DNA from 3 places in the Pseudomonas lurida genome. Region 2 is predicted to be linked to each of the others. Evidence: predicted binding sites of a transcription regulator. Region 2 holds the regulator's gene; each other region holds the start of a gene.
What was found. Region 2 encodes FliA, which starts transcription of late flagellar genes. Its sites were predicted from a motif close to CTAAAGTTTNNNNNNNNNNNGCCGNTAA; they were not measured.

Region 1 (5,969 bases), 3.2 Mb from region 2:
GGCATATGCTCCCGTGCAAGTTGCAACGCATCGACACCGTTATCGGTCTCGGCAACGACCTCATAACCATGACGTTCCATTAGCATACGCACAGCAAGACGAATGACGGGATGATCATCCACGATCAGCACTTTATTCATGAGAAAGTCCAATTTCGCTGTTCGAATTATTTAGAGCAAGCACAATAGCCTAGTCGTTTCATAGTTGGCATAGCGTTCCCCCCCAAGCAACAGCAAGCAGAGACCCACCCCACAGCGATAAAAGAATTTCCCTACAAAAAAACGCTATCTCGGTCGCATCCGATTTTATGGAGCCTTTCAGACCTTTCCGGGGACTTACATATTTTGAGTGAAATATCCGTGCGCCAAGAGGGGCTGGGTAAACGTGCCTGACGCAACTGTCAGGAAACGCCCCTTGCCTCTTGCCGGCGAACAAGAAACACGACGAGAAGAGTCCGGCTGTTTTAGTTCCATTCAACATATTCATTTACATCCTTAATTCCTACAGACCGTTCAGCGTTTTATATCCCCGCTGTACTTCCATGAGTGAATTATCTGTAAGACTAGTTCCTACACAGGTGTAAAAAATTCATTCCTCTCCAAACTTCCAACCATTCAATCAAAGCCGTCGCTTGAGAAACTGTTGCGGTGAAAAGCATCAATTCATGTTTAACCGCTATAAACATCGCAGCGCTTTGTAAAACCACAGGCAAAAAAAATGGCCCCTTGTACAAGGGGCCACTCTTCGTAACAGGTTGAGACTTAGAACAACGAACGACCTTTGTTGGCCGCAATGCGCATGCGCAATGCGTTCAACTTGATGAAGCCCGCTGCGTCTGCCTGGTTGTAGGCGCCGCCGTCTTCTTCGAAGGTGGCGATGTTTGCGTCGAACAGCGAATCATCGGACTTGCGACCGGTAACGATCACATTGCCCTTGTACAGCTTCAGGCGCACAACACCGTTCACGTGGGCTTGGGAAGCGTCGATCATCTGTTGCAGCATCAGACGCTCAGGGCTCCACCAGTAGCCGGTGTAGATCAGGCTGGCGTACTTGGGCATCAGCTCGTCTTTGAGGTGAGCCACTTCGCGGTCCAGGGTGATGGACTCGATCGCGCGGTGAGCGCGCAGCATGATGGTGCCACCTGGGGTTTCGTAGCAGCCACGGGACTTCATGCCCACGTAACGGTTCTCGACGATATCGAGACGGCCGATACCGTGCTCGCCACCGATACGGTTGAGGGTCGCCAGTACGGTGGCCGGGGTCATTTCGACGCCGTCCAGCGCGACGATGTCGCCGTTGCGGTAGGTCAGCTCCAGGTATTGCGGCTTGTCTGGGGCGTTCTCCGGGGAGACGGTCCAGCGCCACATGTCCTCTTCGTGCTCGGTCCAGGTGTCTTCCAGCACGCCGCCTTCATAGGAGATGTGCAGCAGGTTGGCGTCCATCGAGTACGGGGACTTTTTCTTGCCGTGACGCTCGATCGGGATGGCGTGCTTTTCAGCGTAATCCATCAGCTTCTCACGGGACAGCAGGTCCCACTCACGCCAAGGAGCGATCACTTTCACGCCTGGCTTGAGCGCGTAGGCGCCCAGTTCGAAACGCACCTGATCATTGCCCTTGCCGGTAGCGCCATGGGAAATGGCGTCGGCGCCGGTTTCGTTGGCGATTTCGATCAGGCGCTTGGCGATCAGCGGGCGTGCGATGGAGGTACCCAGCAGGTACTCGCCTTCGTAGACGGTGTTGGCGCGAAACATCGGGAAAACGAAATCGCGGACGAACTCTTCGCGCAGGTCGTCAATGTAGATCTCTTTCACGCCCATGGCTTGCGCCTTGGCACGTGCAGGTTCGACCTCTTCGCCCTGACCCAGGTCAGCGGTGAAGGTCACCACTTCACAGTTATAAGTATCCTGCAGCCACTTGAGGATCACCGAAGTGTCCAGGCCGCCGGAATACGCGAGAACGACCTTGTTTACGTCGGCCATGCCATCACTCCACGGGGTTGTACGGAAAGGCGTCGATTCTACCGACCAAAACCGCGAATTTACAGGGGCGCGACAGCAAATGAAGATAAAGCGACAGATTATGTCGAACGGGCGACCGATAGCCGCACCTCAGGGCAGCAATTTATGAAGTATGTGCTGGGTTACTCGGGCCAGTGGCTGTGGGCGCTGGTTTCTCGGGGGCTGCCACGCGTTCAAGCTGGATATTCACGCGCCGATTGCGTGCCCGGTTGGCCGCATTGGTGTTGGGCGCCAGTGGGTAACTTTCGCCATGGAAACGCAGGGTGATCTGCGATTCCTGGATGCCATTGGCCTTCAAATAGTCCATGACTGCCAAGCCACGACGGCGCGAGACGTCGCGGTTGGTCAGGCGGTTGCCACTGTTGTCCGAATGGCCGTTCAACTCGATATGGTTGACGGTGGGGTCGGCTTTCATGAACGCGAGGATTACGTCGAGTTTCTTCTTGGCCGCCGCATCCAGCTCGATTCCGCCACCGGGGAACCCGACTTCGGTCTGCTTGACCTGGTCGTAATTCATCGGCAACAGCTTGGTGGTGCAGAGTTGGTAGTCGTTATAGGCCTTGTTGAATTTCACCGGCAACAAGCGGATTTCCGAGTAGCCGCCCTCACGCCCGTAGTGGCGGACCGTCGGGCTACGCCCTTCCAGCAGCCCGGTGAAGAGGCGCCCGGCCTGGGCCTGGGAGCTGTTGAACAAGACGTCGCCACTGCCGGCACGCACCGCGCCGAGGTTGATATCACCGCGCCCAGGCTGCCAAGGGGCCGCGGCGGCCAGCAACGTGGCCGAGCCCGCGCCCAGCGAGCCGTTATAGGCTTTGAGGCGAAACGTCGCCTGCTCACCAGCCCGGCGCACGAACTCACCCGAACCGAAGTCGGTGATCGGTTGGGTCAAGCGGCACTCGAACTGGTCGCCCTCTACCTTCCACTCAATATTCTCCAGACGTGTCTGGAACGTGAGGGCCATCGCAGGCAGGCTGGCAAACACACTGAGCAGGGCTAGATAATGCTGGCGCACGGGAGGCTCCACTGGTTTCTACAACACTTCAAGGCGTCATACATCGATAAGGCATACGAAAGGCTATCGGTTGCATCCTGCAAAACTTGATAGCGAGTGCCTGCAAGAGTCTTTTCCGGTAGCATTCCCACCAGATTGACCCGCCTGGAATCCCCAATGTCCGACCGCCTGACCCTGCTGCGTCCCGACGACTGGCATATTCATCTTCGCGATGGTGCTGCGTTACCCCACACCGTGGCCGATGTAGCGCGCACGTTTGGCCGCGCCATCATCATGCCTAACCTGGTACCTCCGGTGCGTAACGCCGAGCAAGCCGACGCCTACCGCCAGCGTATCCTCGCTGCACGGCCGGCCGGCAGCCGCTTCGAACCGCTGATGGTGCTGTACCTCACTGACCGCACCCAGCCCGAAGAAATTCGTGAGGCCAAGGCCAGCGGTTTCGTGCACGCCGCCAAGCTGTACCCGGCCGGCGCGACCACCAACTCCGATTCCGGCGTGACCAGTATCGACAAGATCCTGCCAGCCATCGAAGCCATGGCGGAAGTCGGCATGCCGCTGCTGATCCACGGTGAAGTCACCCGTGGCGATGTGGACGTGTTCGATCGCGAGAAGATCTTCATCGACGAGCATATGCGCCGTGTAGTCGAGCTGTTCCCGACCCTCAAGGTCGTGTTCGAGCACATCACTACCGCCGATGCCGTGCAATTCGTCACCGAGGCCTCGGCCAACGTCGGCGCAACCATCACGGCACATCACCTGCTGTACAACCGCAATCACATGCTGGTGGGCGGGATTCGGCCGCACTTCTATTGCTTGCCGATCCTCAAGCGCAATACCCACCAGGTGGCCTTGCTGGATGCCGCCACCAGCGGCAATCCAAAGTTCTTCCTCGGCACCGACTCCGCCCCACACGCCCAGCATGCAAAAGAAGCCGCGTGCGGTTGTGCCGGTTGCTACACCGCCTATGCCGCGATCGAGCTGTACGCCGAAGCGTTCGAACAGCGCAACGCCCTGGACAAGCTCGAAGGGTTCGCCAGCCTCAATGGTCCGCGATTCTACGGCCTGCCGGCGAATACCGACCGCATCACCCTGGTCCGTGAAGACTGGACCGCCCCTGCCAGCCTGCCGTTTGGCGAGCTGACTGTTATCCCGCTGCGCGCCGGTGAAACACTGCGCTGGCGCCTGCTGGAGGAAAGCAAGTGAGTGAAGACCATTACGATGACGAACACGAGCACAGTGGTGGCGGTTCCCGTCACCCGATGGCCGAGCGGTTCCGCGGCTATCTGCCGGTTGTCATCGACGTAGAAACCGGTGGTTTCAACTGCGCCACCGACGCGCTGCTGGAAATCGCCGCGACCACCATCGGCATGGACGAACAGGGTTTCGTGTTCCCGGAACACACCCACTTCTTCCGCGTCGAGCCGTTCGAAGGCGCCAACATCGAAGCCGCAGCCCTGGAGTTCACCGGGATCAAGCTCGATCACCCACTGCGCATGGCGGTGAGTGAAGAAGCGGCGCTGACCGATATCTTCCGTGGCGTGCGCAAGGCGCTGAAGGCCAATGGCTGCAAGCGCGCGATCCTGGTCGGCCATAACAGCAGCTTCGACCTGGGCTTCCTGAATGCTGCCGTGGCGCGCCTGGACATGAAGCGCAACCCGTTTCACCCGTTCTCCAGCTTCGACACCGCGACCCTCGCTGGCCTTGCTTACGGTCAGACCGTGCTGGCGAAAGCCTGCCAGGCAGCCGGCATCGACTTTGACGGGCGTGAGGCCCACTCGGCCCGCTATGACACCGAGAAGACTGCCGAGCTGTTCTGCGGCATCGTCAACCGCTGGAAGCAGATGGGCGGCTGGGAAGACTTCAACGACTGACGTTGAATCCCGCGCATAAAAAAACCGGCCTTCACAGGCCGGTTTTTTTTACCTCGATTCTGGCTTACAGCTTGCCAGCGTTCTCGGTCAGGTAAGCCGCAACGCCTTCTGGCGAAGCGTTCATGCCTTTGTCGCCTTTTTTCCAGTTGGCAGGGCAGACTTCGCCGTGCTCTTCGTGGAATTGCAGGGCGTCAACCAGGCGGATCAGCTCTTCCATGTTACGACCCAGTGGCAGGTCGTTGATGATCTGCGAGCGAACCACGCCTTTGTCGTCGATCAGGAATGCGCCACGGAAAGCCACGCCGCCTTCGGATTCAACGTCGTAGGCCTTGGCGATGTCGTGCTTCATGTCGGCAGCCATGGTGTATTTGACTTTGCCGATGCCGCCATCGTTGATGGCAGTGTTGCGCCAGGCGTTGTGGGTGAAATGGGAGTCGATGGAAACAGCGACCACTTCAACGTTGCGCGCCTTGAAATCGTCCATGCGGTGGTCCAGGGCAATCAGCTCGGACGGGCAGACGAAGGTGAAGTCCAGCGGGTAGAAGAATACCAGGCCGTATTTGCCTTTGATGGCTTCAGACAGTTTGAAGCTGTCAACGATTTCGCCATTGCCGAGGACGGCTGGGACGTCGAAATCCGGGGCTTGTTTGCCGACGAGTACGCTCATTGGATATCTCCTGATGTGAGGGTGACGATTGAAGTAAAAGGACCGGCCTTGAGTCTGCCGCATTCAAGCGACAGCCCTGTGACGCGGTCACGCTTCGTGAAGACCAACCATCATACACTGAAAAAACCGTTCGTCAGTGCGGGCGCGGCACCAGCAGATACCCTGCGAATCTACTTTGACAATCATTCTCGTTAACATTAAGATCCATCGCACTTAAGCCTTAAACCCGCGACGGTTCTCCCTTATGTATGTGTGCCTCTGTACTGGCGTCACCGACGGACAAATCCGCGAAGCAATCTATGAAGGTTGCTGCAGCTACAAGGAAGTACGTGAAACCACCGGCGTTGCCAGCCAGTGCGGTAAATGTGCTTGCCTCGCCAAGCAAGTGGTACGGGAAACCC
Region 2 (5,969 bases):
GGCGTCGCCTGCAACGCATCGGCCTGTCCGGCCCGTTGTCCCGCGACCTGTTGGCCCTGACCACTGAAATCGAAGAGCCGCGCCAGGCCTGGCGCATGTTGCTGGCCCACCTGGCGCGGATGATTGCCACCCCGGAAATCGAACCGTTGGAAGAGGGCGGTGTGATCGCCATGGTCGGCCCTGCCGGCATGGGCAAGACCACCACCCTGGCCAAGCTGGCGGCCCGCTACGTGCTCAAGTACGGCGCGCAGAATATCGCGCTGGTGAGCATGGACAGTTATCGTATCGGTGCCCAGGAGCAACTCAAGACCCTGGGCCGGATCCTCAATGTGTCGGTGACCCATGTCGACCCGGGCCAGTCCCTGGCCAACGCCCTCGACCCACTGCTGCGCAAGCGCGTGGTGCTGATCGATACTGCGGGCCTGCAAGCCAGCGATCCGGCGTTGCGCATGCAACTGGAAAGCCTGGCTGGGCGTGGCATCCGGTCAAAGAATTACCTGGTGCTTGCAACCACCAGCCAGAAACAGGTTCTTACCGCTGCTTATCATAGTTACAAGCGTTGTGGCCTGGCCGGTTGCATCCTTACCAAGCTCGATGAAACCGCGAGCCTGGGCGAGGTGCTGAGCCTGGCTATCAGTCATGAATTACCGGTCGCCTACCTGACCGACGGCCCGCGGATCCCGGATGATCTGCATCTGCCGCGCCGTCATCAGTTGGTCAGCCGTGCAGTCAGTGTGCAAATGCAAGACGAGCCTAGCGAGGAAGCGATGGCCGATATGTTCGCCGACCTTTACCACAGCCCGGCAAAGCGGGTGGGTTGAGTCAGGATGAACACCGTGAAATGTATCTACATCGATGGTCTGCAAGCGATTCACGCGGCCAAGCCATGTAGCCTGCGTCTAAGCAAGACAAGGTAAAGAAATAAAATGGGCAGCATGCATCCCGTACAGGTGATCGCGGTGACCGGCGGCAAAGGTGGCGTCGGGAAAACTAACGTGTCAGTGAATTTGTCCCTGGCCCTGGCAGAGCTTGGCCGTCGCGTCATGCTGCTGGATGCTGACCTGGGGCTGGCGAACGTCGACGTTCTGCTGGGGCTGACGCCCAAACACACCCTTGCCGATGTGATCGAAGGCCGCTGTGAGCTGCGCGATGTGCTGCTGCAGGGCCCCGGTGGCATACGCATCGTGCCAGCGGCTTCCGGCACCCAGAGCATGGTGCACCTGAGCCCGGCGCAGCATGCCGGCCTGATCCAGGCATTCAGTGATATCGGTGACAACCTCGACGTGCTGGTGATCGACACCGCCGCCGGGATCGGCGAGTCCGTGGTCAGCTTCGTGCGCGCCGCGCAGGAAGTCTTGTTGGTGGTCTGTGATGAACCCACCTCGATCACCGACGCCTACGCCCTGATCAAACTGCTTAACCGTGACTACGGCATGAACCGCTTCCGCGTGCTGGCCAACATGGCCCAGAGCCCGCAGGAAGGACGCAACCTGTTCGCCAAGTTGACCAAGGTCACGGATCGGTTCCTCGATGTCGCCTTACAATACGTCGGCGCAGTTCCCTACGACGAGTGTGTGCGCAAGGCTGTGCAAAAGCAGCGTGCAGTCTACGAAGCGTTCCCTCGTTCCAAATGCGCATTGGCGTTCAAGGCTATTGCCCAGAAGGTCGATACCTGGCCGTTGCCCGCCAACCCTCGGGGGCATCTGGAGTTTTTCGTCGAGCGATTGGTGCATCAGACGAGCGCAGGACCGGTGCTATGACAGCCAGCGGCTACAACCTTTACAAGAAATCGGCACGTGACAGCCAGGGTGAATTGATCGAGCGCTATGCGCCCCTGGTCAAGCGCATCGCCTATCACTTGCTGGCACGCCTGCCCGCCAGCGTCCAGGTCGAAGACCTGATCCAGGCGGGCATGATCGGCCTGCTCGAAGTGTCGACCAAATACGACGCGAGCAAGGGCGCGAGTTTCGAAACGTATGCGGGTATCCGTATCCGTGGCGCGATGCTCGATGAAGTGCGTAAAGGTGACTGGGCGCCGCGTTCGGTACATCGCAATACACGCATGGTCAGTGACGCAATTCGCGCAATTGAAGCAAAAACCGGTCGCGACGCTAAAGATCACGAAGTTGCGGCCGAACTCCAATTGAGTCTCGACGATTACTACGGGATTTTGAACGATACCTTGGGCAGCCGCCTGTTCAGTTTCGACGACCTCTTGCAGGACGGCGAGCACGAAGGGCTGCACGAGGACGGCGCGAGTGCTCATATGGAGCCATCGCGTGACCTGGAAGATGAGCGTTTCCAGGGGGCGTTGGCGGATGCGATTGCCAATTTGCCGGAGCGTGAGCGACTGGTGTTGGCGCTGTACTACGACGAAGAGCTGAACCTCAAGGAAATCGGTGAGGTCCTGGGCGTCAGCGAGTCGCGGGTCAGCCAGTTGCACAGCCAGTGCGCAGCCCGCTTGCGGGGGCGTTTGGGAGAGTGGCGAGCGCGCTGACAGGCAGTGTGGGGACACTGCAGACGATACCGCGAGGGCGACCAGCCTTCGCGGTTTCGACCCGTGGTGCCCCCGGCAGTCCTTTTTGTGTAATGCCTGTTGATTGAAATGGCGCGTCCAGGTGCTGGGCGCGTTTAAGACTGCTTGGAGGTCGAATTGGACAAGAACATGAAAATCCTCATCGTTGATGACTTCTCAACGATGCGGCGGATCATAAAAAACCTGTTGCGTGACCTTGGGTTCACTAACACGGTCGAGGCGGATGACGGCATTACGGCGATTCCGATCCTCAACAGCGGGAGCATCGACTTTCTGGTAACAGACTGGAACATGCCGGGCATGACCGGTATCGACTTGCTGCGCCACGTGCGCGCTGACGAAAAGCTGCGCAGCCTGCCTGTGCTGATGGTAACCGCCGAAGCCAAGCGTGAGCAGATCATCGAAGCCGCCCAAGCCGGGGTTAACGGTTACGTGGTCAAGCCATTCACTGCATTGGCCTTGAAAGAGAAGATCGAAAAAATCTTCGAACGCATCCACGGCTAATGCCATCGCGGGGGAGCTATGGAGCATAAAGAAACGTCACAGGGAGACTTCGAGTCGACCCTGAAAAAGCATGCTCACCAATTGGTCGAAAGCCTTGAAAGAGGCCAGTTCGGCGACGCGGTGCAGTTAATCCATGAGCTCAACCAGACCCGTGACCGCGGCCTGTACCAGGAAGTGGGCAAGCTCACGCGCGAGCTGCACAGTGCAATCGTCAATTTCCAGATTGACCCGCACATGCCCCAGGCCGAAGAAATCTCCCAGATCACGGATGCCACCGAACGCCTGTCCTACGTGGTCAGGCTGACTGAGGCGGCGGCCAACCGCACCATGGACCTGGTGGAAAACGCCACGCCTCTGGTCAATGGCATGGCCACTGAAGCCCAGGCCCTCAGCGTTGACTGGGGCCGTTTCATGCGCCGTGAAGTGGGGGCTGAAGAGTTTCGTGAGCTGGCGCGCCGGGTCGAAGGGTTCTTGTCACGCAGTGAGCAGGAAAACCGCACGGTTTCCAGCAACCTCAACGACATTCTGCTCGCCCAGGATTACCAGGACCTCACCGGTCAGGTGATCAAGCGTGTGACCCAGTTGGTCACCGAAGTGGAAAGCAACTTGCTCAAATTGGTGCTTATGGCAGGCCAGGTTGACCGTTTTGCCGGCATTGAACATGACCGCGAAGCGATCCTCTCGGAAAAAGATCCACAAAAACATCTCGCCAAGGGTGAAGGTCCGCAGATTCATGCCGATAAACGTGAAGACGTTGTGTCAGGTCAGGATGACGTAGATGACCTGTTATCCAGTTTAGGCTTCTAAGGAGCACCCACATGAGCTTCGGCGCCGATGAAGAAATCCTTCAGGATTTCCTTGTAGAGGCCGGCGAAATTTTAGAGCAACTGTCCGAACAACTGGTCGAGCTGGAAAGCCGCCCGGATGATGCGAACCTGCTCAATGCAATTTTTCGCGGTTTTCACACTGTAAAAGGGGGCGCCGGCTTCCTCCAGCTCCATGAGCTGGTGGAGTGCTGCCACATCGCCGAGAACGTGTTCGACATCCTGCGCAAGGGTGAGCGGCACGTTGACTCGGAGTTGATGGACGTGATTCTCGAAGCACTGGACGCGGTCAACGGCATGTTCGGCGAAGTCCGCGAACGTGCCCCGATCACTGCGGCCACGCCGGAGCTGCTAGCCGCCCTGGCGCGCTACGCAGAGCCTGCCGACTTATCGGCTGCGCCGGTGGCTGAAGCTGCGCCGGAACCGGTGGCAGAGCCCGAAGCGGATGTGACGGACAGCGAGTTCGAACAACTGCTCAACTCGCTCAGTGCGGTGAAGGCCGAGGCTGAAGCACCCGCTGCGCCTGTTGCCGCACCGACCAGCGAAGACATTACCGACGCCGAGTTCGAGTCCCTGCTTGACCAGTTGCATGGCAAAGGCCAGTTCGCGGCTGACGCCGTGGCACCGGTCGCTGCGCCTGAGGCGCCTGCCGCCACTGGCAGTGCCAGCACCGATATCACCGACGATGAATTCGAAGCGTTGCTCGACCAACTGCACGGCAAGGGCACCTTTGTGGCCGACGCCTTGCCGGCAGTCGCCGCCACCGCCGCAGCGCCTGCCGCCAGTGCCGCACCTGCTGGCGATGGCTTGATCTCCGATCAGGAGTTCGAATCCCTGCTGGACGAATTGCACGGCAAGGGCAAGTTCAGTGAAGTGGCGCCGGCCGCTGCGGTGGCGACCGCTGCACCGGTTGCCGCCAAAGCCGCGGCGCCGGCACCCGCTCCGGCGGCCAAACCCGCACCGACTCCAGCCGCCGCCCCGGCGCCGGCGCGTGCTGCCGCCGCGCCGGTGGCCGAGAAACCTGCCAGTGAAGCCGAAACCACCGTGCGCGTTGATACCGCGCGCCTGGACGACATCATGAATATGGTCGGCGAACTGGTACTGGTGCGTAACCGCTTGGTGCGCCTGGGCTTGAGCAGCGGCGATGAAGCCATGCAAAAGGCCGTGTCGAACCTCGACGTGGTGACCGCCGACCTGCAGACCGCCGTGATGAAAACGCGGATGCAGCCGATCAAGAAAGTCTTCGGCCGCTTCCCACGCCTGGTTCGTGACCTGGCGCGTCAGCTGAAGAAAGAGATCAACCTGGAGCTGGTGGGTGAAGAAACCGACCTCGACAAAAACCTTGTCGAGGCCCTGGCCGACCCGCTGGTCCACTTGGTGCGCAACGCCGTCGACCACGGCGTGGAAACCCCGGAAGAACGCGAGGCGTCGGGCAAGTCGCGCAACGGCAAGGTCATCCTGGCAGCCGAGCAAGAAGGCGACCATATCCTGCTGTCGATCACCGATGACGGCAAGGGCATGGACCCGACCATTCTGCGCAATATCGCCGTCAAGCGTGGCGTGATGGACAAGGACGCCGCCGATCGCCTGACCGACACCGAGTGCTACAACCTGATCTTCGCCCCGGGTTTCTCCACCAAGACCGAGATTTCCGACGTGTCCGGCCGTGGCGTCGGCATGGACGTGGTGAAGACCAAGATCAGCCAGCTCAACGGCTCGATCAACATTTACTCGACCAAGGGCCAAGGCTCCAAGATCGTCATCAAGGTGCCGTTGACCCTGGCGATCATGCCGACCTTGATGGTGATGCTGGGTAACCAGGCCTTCGCCTTCCCGCTGGTCAACGTCAACGAGATCTTCCACCTCGACCTGTCCCGCACCAACGTGGTGGACGGCCAGGAAGTCGTGATCGTGCGCGACAAGGCGTTGCCACTGTTCTACCTCAAGCGCTGGCTGGTGGCATCGGCCAAGCATGAAGAGCAGCGCGAAGGCCATGTGGTGATTCTCTCCGTGGGCACCCAGCGTATCGGCTTTGTGGTCGATCAACTGGTTGGCCAGGAAGAAGTGGTCATCAAGCCTTTGGGCAAAATGCTGCAGGGAACCCC
Region 3 (5,969 bases), 410 kb from region 2:
ACGCCTAGTCGGGGCGTAGCGCAGTCCGGTAGCGCACTAGCATGGGGTGCTAGGGGTCGAGTGTTCGAATCACTCCGTCCCGACCATTATTCCTGAGTAAAATCAGACACTTGAGCCGATCAGCTAGATCGGCTTTTTTGTGGCTGCGCAAAACTACCCAGTGACGTCGCTGATGTTAAGGTTTGCAATCACTTGGCCGCGAAGCCGGATACGTTCCATGGACTACCCCGTGCCCGGCCTTGCCCGGTGCTGCATTTCCTTCTCTGCGACCACCTCCTACGTCCTGAAGCGAAGAACCAGATCGTTCAAGTTGACAGCCAGGCGAGAAAGTTCGTTGCTCGCTGTGAGTGTTTGGCGAGTGCCTTCACTGCTCTGCACTGCAAGGTCGCGGATGCTTATCAGGCTGCGATCAACATCCCTCGCCACGTGTGCTTGTTCCTCAGACGCGGTGGCAATCTGGATATTCCGGTCGTTAATTTCGAGCACGGAATCAATAATTTGGCGTAGCGACTGGCCTGCATGTTCTGCAGTATCTCGCGTGCTATAAACCTCGGACGTGCTCTTTTGCATTGATTCGACCGCGGCAGAAGAGCCCGCTTGAATCGTGGATATCATCTGTTCAATTTCTTGCGTTGAGGTTTGTGTCCGGTGTGCCAGCGCTCGAACTTCATCTGCGACTACTGCAAAACCGCGACCCTGTTCTCCTGCACGAGCCGCCTCAATGGCGGCATTCAAGGCAAGCAGGTTGGTTTGCTCAGCAATCGCCCTGATCACACTCAGTACTTTGCTGATGTCTTGAGCTTGGGCTGCCAGTTCTTTCACCTGATCGGATGACACTTCAACCAACCCCGTCAACCCGCGCATTGCCGTTAACGTTTCAGTGACTTTTTGGTTACCCAAATCTGCGGCGATGCTCGACTGCATGGCTGCTTCAGAAGTGGAGTTGGCGTTACGTGCAACCTCTTCAACCGCAGCACTCATTTCGGTGACCGCGGTAGCAGCTTGCTCTATTTCGCTATTTTGTTGCTGAAGGGTGCGATCAGCACTTTCAGTAATCGAGGTCATTTCCACGGCAGCGGTACTCAGCTGGGAAGAAGCACCCGAGATTTCTAAAATGGTGTTGCGTAAATTTTTCTGCATCAAGTTCAGCGCATGCATCAAGCGCGAAGCTTCATCTGAGCCTGTTACTTCAAGGTCATGGGTAAGGTCGCCAGCGGCGATATCCTCCGCCAACTTAAGTGATGAGCTGATTGGGCCCACGATGCTCTGAGTGAACAAAATGGCCAAGGCGATGGTTAACATAAATGCCACGATCAGCACCGCTACCAGGACTTGGACGCTATGGTTGTATACGTCGGTAGCGTCTACACCAGACACCATGGCCTGGCGTGCATTTTGATCGCGCAGAACGGTCAGTTGCTCTTGATAGTCGGTGGCTCTTTGCGCTTGCTCGGTATTGGCAAAAATAACCGCTTGATCATGGTCGGATGAATCCATTGCAATGACTTTTCTGAGGCCGTCGATGTAGGCAGTCATGGCCTGGTTGGCCTTCGCGAATTGGATTTCGTCTTGCTCCCCAGACATCAGGTGCGCGCGATAATAATCAGTCTTCGACTGAAGTGTCTGTATAGCTTCCTGGACTTTTGACAGCGAGAAGTCATGCACATCGCGGGTGGCGCTAGAGAGCATGCGAATACTTTCAAGGCGGGCGTGAAGCAGGGCGATTTGGATATCGTCAATGACCTGGATACTGGGGAGGGAGTTTTGCTCGATGTTCTGCTCAGCGGCACGTAGCCGATTAATTTGTAGATAAGAGAAGGCTGCCAAGCTGATGAGCAGGCATGTAATCAGGCCAAAGCAGACAAAGGCTCTTCGCGCGATACTCAGGGATCTTAATTTCATAGAGGCCTCCAAGGGCCGGAGTTTAGTGGCGTGGCACTCCCACGCCATGTCGTTGATCACGAACAAAGGCGGCCTTTTTATGCAGCACAGTGAGATTCGGTTGCAGCTTGCGGGCTAGGCCTGAAACGAGGAATGCAAAAGAATGTATGGAAGTGATAGGCGCGCCAAATGATTGCGCGCTAATCAATTGGGGCTGCGCTTTCTATCGGCGTCCAGCAAGAAGAGTTCGGCGATGCCACGGGCTGTGTGCGCCACGCCCACGCTCGGTCTGCATCAGCTCACCCTTGCGCGGTGCGCACTCCGGCCGGAGTCAGCGTTATGAACTCTTCGTTCTCGAGGGTGGCATCGTCAGGTCATTAAGGGTTGCGGGGCGTTCTTGTCGGGCGCTGTATGGAAGGTGGGGTGGTATTGGTTTGAACTGCTGATTCCGGCAGGTGCCGAAATAGCTACCACCCAGAGGACATCGTAATGACTGAAGAAAAGAACACCGAGCCAGAGCAAGAAACCCCGGCGCATTCAACTGAGAAGGAGCGCGAGCGCCTGAAGGATTTCAACAAAGACGGGATACCGCCTGGCACTTGCTGATAATCAAGCGGCGCGGGCTTGCAGATGCCCGTTGCCGGGGCTTGGCGACATCGGCACAGGCTCGATGTCGCGGCGGCCTGTGCAATAAGAATCAGTCATAGCCACATGCCACCACTGGTCGGATCGACCGCCGCGCAGATGAACGATTTTTGATGGGCACCGCTCTATTTCCGCGGACATAATCAGGTGCTCAAATGCAACCATCAACGCAGCGTTCTGCGGTAAAAGCCTGGGCGGCTATCTACGCCCATGCGGTAGACGAACAGGATATTGAGGATAAATATTTCGAGTTGCTGAGGCAGGCCGACGATATGGAGAGCACCGGCCTCATCAACGGGAAGGAGTGGAGGATGCTCGTTCGTAGAGCGGGCGAATTTCTCGCAAGTACCGCAGAATAACAAGTAAGTAGGGGGGAGCTAGCCGGCTCTCCCGCCCCTCGACATGTCTATTTCAAACACAAGTTCATCAGCAAGCTTCTGAATGCTTGGGCTATCTGCGAGCGTGGCAAGGTTGATACCTGTCGTGCAGAACATAGCGTCATGTTCGGGCTGTCGTACCAGTATGGTCGCAGTCCAGCCATTCACCAGGATGCAATCTACCTGGTGCCCAGGCAGGCTCCGCTCTAAACCCTCAGTCAACGATATTTTCTTCCAGCTGTGCATGATGAGCTATCACTTGGCATTGATGCACGGTTGACAGGCCCCAGTTGAAAAAGTGCCAACGGTTCACTGCCGGCGCACCGCTCTGGCCGTCATCATCCAGTGAGCACGGTGGCGGGGCGCCTGCTAATGGCCAATTTGCTAAGCGTGTTAGTGCGCTTCCAAGGCGCGCGCGCCCAGTCCTACAGCCTCAACTTCTGATGACCCTGCGCGGTTTTTTCGACGGGTGACGTGTCTAGATCAATGGTTCTGAGGCTTTTAGGGTTGTCACCTCTGGCTTTGGCGACTACTCTGAAAATGTATGAATTGTTACGAATAATTTCGGTAGCGCTGGTTGTTGAGGCGCGATACTTCAGGACGAGGAACGAAACATGTTTTCACACGAAGGTCCCGCAATAGAGCTGTTGTTATTCATTTTTGGGGTGGCAGGTCTACTTTTAGTCGCCTGGTTCATTCACCACCAACATGAGCGAAAGAACGGGAAAAGCGTTAAAAAACAACAAAATCGTAACGAGGGCCATTCGACCTAGGGGCTGCTCACTATAGCGCTACCTCGAATAGCCTTGACCCTTCGAGTCCTCAGGCGCCGGACAACTGAAACCGATAGCCCACCCCATACAAGGACTCGATGGGCGTTTCCCCCGGGCACGCCTGCTCCAGCTTGCGCCGCAGGTTGCGGATATGGCTGTCCACCGTACGGTCGGTGACTACGCGGTGGTCGGAGTAGAGCTTGTCGAGCAGTTGGTCGCGGGAAAATACCCGGCCGGCGGAGCGTGCAAACGTGCTCAGCAGTCGCAACTCCAGCGGTGTAAGGTCCAAGGCGACGCCATCGAGTGACGCGCGGTACTGCGTTTCGTCGATCCGCAGTCGCGTTGGGGTAGTGCTCAGCAGTTGGGGGCCACGGCGCAGGATGGCCTTGACCCTGGCGACCACCTCGCGAGGGCTGAAGGGCTTGCAGATGTAGTCGTCGGCGCCCAGGTCGAGGCCGAGCAGGCGGTCTACTTCTTCGACGCGGGCAGTGATCATTATGATCGGCACGGCGCTGAAACCGCGCAGGTCCCGGCACACTTGCATACCGTCGCGCCCAGGCAGCATCAGGTCGAGCAAAATCAGGCGAGGGGGCTGGGCGCGCACGCTCGGTACCACCTGCAGGCCGTTGTCCAGGCACAGGGTCGGGTAACCCGCGGCGACCAGGTAATCCTGCAGCAATGCGGCCAGCTTGGGTTCGTCTTCAACGATGAGGATCGGGCTATCTTCGCTCATGAGTCAGGTATTCCGGGGGAGGCGCAGGCTCAGCCAAAGGCCGCCGAGCGGGGAGTGAGCGGCGCTGAGGCTGCCGCCGTGGGCGAGGGCGATGCTGTGGCAGATCGCGAGCCCCAGTCCGGCCCCGCCGCTGGCACGGTTGCGCGAGGATTCGCCGCGATAGAAGCGCTCGAACAGGCGCGGCAATTGCTCGGCCGAAACACCAGGGCCGGAGTCGAGGATGTCGATGCACACGTCAGCGCGATCCAGGACGACGCTGATACGTATTAGCCCATTCGGGTCGGTGTAGCGCACAGTATTTTCCAGCAGATTGGAGAACAGTTGCTGCAAGCGACCGGCATCGGCCAGCAGTTCCACGGGCGGCGCTGGCAAATCCAGTTCGATGCGCAGGTGGCGCGCGTTCAAGCGCTCCTGGAACATCGACACACTGGCGCGCAGCAGCGGCTCCAGTGCGCACGCGCTCTTGCGGTAGGTCAGCGCCCCGACATCCGCCAGGGATAGCTCATACAGGTCATCCACCAGCTTGCTGAGCATGCTCACTTCGCCCTGCAAGGACTGCATCGAGCCTTGGTCGAGGGTGCGCACGCCATCCTCGATGGCCTCCAGCTCGCCGCGCAGTACCGACAGCGGGGTACGCAGTTCGTGGGACACATCGGCCATGAATTCGCGGCGCATCTGCTCATTGCGTTCCAGGGTGTAGGCGAGCTGGTTGAAGTCACGGGCCAATTGGCCCACTTCGTCATTGGAAGTCACCGCCACCCGGCTGCTGAATTCGCCGCTGGCCAGGCGATGTGTTGCCGCAGCCACCCGCTTGACCGGCTCCAGCAGCGTGCGGGCGATCCACCAGGCAATCAGCATCGCCAGCAACAGCGAGAAGGCGCCCATGACCAGGCTGGTGCGTAACTGGTATTGCTGGAACCGTTCGCCGCCGGCTTCGGTCACGCTCTGGAACGGGGTCACGGCCAGCCAGCCCACGGTTTCATCGGCCACCACAATCGGGCGTAACAGCGCGTCGGTGCCAATATCCGGGTAGCCGTTCACGCGCTTCTTATGTTTATCCAGCAGGGCGATCCGGAACAGGGCGCCCGTCAGGTCCGAGGCCAAGGGGGTGCGCAAGTCGTTCTTCGCCGGATCTTCGCCGAGCTCGGGCCGCATGATGTCGAACCAGCGATCCGGCTGGTTACGCAGGAACTCCCAATTGCCCTCCCGCGCATAAGCACTGGCCAGGCGTGGCAGCACCGGCGCCATGCGCTCCAGTGCCTGCTCATTGAGATACCCGAGAAAGCCCCGTCCAAAACTCCAGCTTGTCGCCAGGCCCATGCTCAGGATGACCAGCAGCACACCGGCCAGTACCGCAATAAACAGTTTGGTGGAGATACTCAACTTCATGCAGGTGGGCCATCAAGAATAGGTGGGACCATTTAGGCCCTGGTAAAGGAAAGATTCAACCGGGCTGGGCAATCTTCAATTTTCCTGCACATTTGCCTTGCAGGATGGCGCTGACTCAAGCCATTCCGTGTTGCAGAGGCCGCTATGTCCACGAAAATAATCGCCAAATAC

Region 1: ATH90_RS05945 (flagellar protein MotY) is a predicted target of FliA. The motif match lies at 3,094-3,121, and genes of this name have one in related genera.
Region 3: ATH90_RS18380 (methyl-accepting chemotaxis protein) is a predicted target of FliA. The motif match lies at 2,105-2,132, and genes of this name have one in related genera.

What each region holds. Positions count from the first base shown of each region.
Region 1 is NZ_PDJB01000001.1:1,320,743-1,326,711, reverse strand. It holds gene ATH90_RS05955 (response regulator transcription factor) at 1-140, opposite strand, end outside; gene ATH90_RS05950 (argininosuccinate synthase) at 762-1,979, opposite strand; gene ATH90_RS05945 (flagellar protein MotY) at 2,122-3,030, opposite strand; gene pyrC (dihydroorotase) at 3,187-4,233, shown strand; gene rnt (ribonuclease T) at 4,230-4,901, shown strand; gene ATH90_RS05930 (peroxiredoxin) at 4,966-5,568, opposite strand; gene ATH90_RS05925 (bacterioferritin-associated ferredoxin) at 5,813-5,969, shown strand, end outside.
Region 2 is NZ_PDJB01000001.1:4,491,220-4,497,188, reverse strand. It holds gene flhF (flagellar biosynthesis GTPase FlhF) at 1-821, shown strand, start outside; gene fleN (flagellar synthesis regulator FleN) at 927-1,760, shown strand; gene fliA (RNA polymerase sigma factor FliA) at 1,757-2,497, shown strand; gene ATH90_RS20270 (chemotaxis response regulator CheY) at 2,666-3,040, shown strand; gene ATH90_RS20265 (protein phosphatase CheZ) at 3,059-3,847, shown strand; gene ATH90_RS20260 (chemotaxis protein CheA) at 3,859-5,969, shown strand, end outside.
Region 3 is NZ_PDJB01000001.1:4,077,425-4,083,393, reverse strand. It holds tRNA gene ATH90_RS18385 (tRNA-Pro) at 10-86, shown strand; gene ATH90_RS18380 (methyl-accepting chemotaxis protein) at 277-1,902, opposite strand; gene ATH90_RS18370 (hypothetical protein) at 2,682-2,885, shown strand; gene ATH90_RS18360 (response regulator) at 3,726-4,409, opposite strand; gene baeS (sensor histidine kinase efflux regulator BaeS) at 4,413-5,798, opposite strand; gene ATH90_RS18350 (efflux RND transporter periplasmic adaptor subunit) at 5,943-5,969, shown strand, end outside.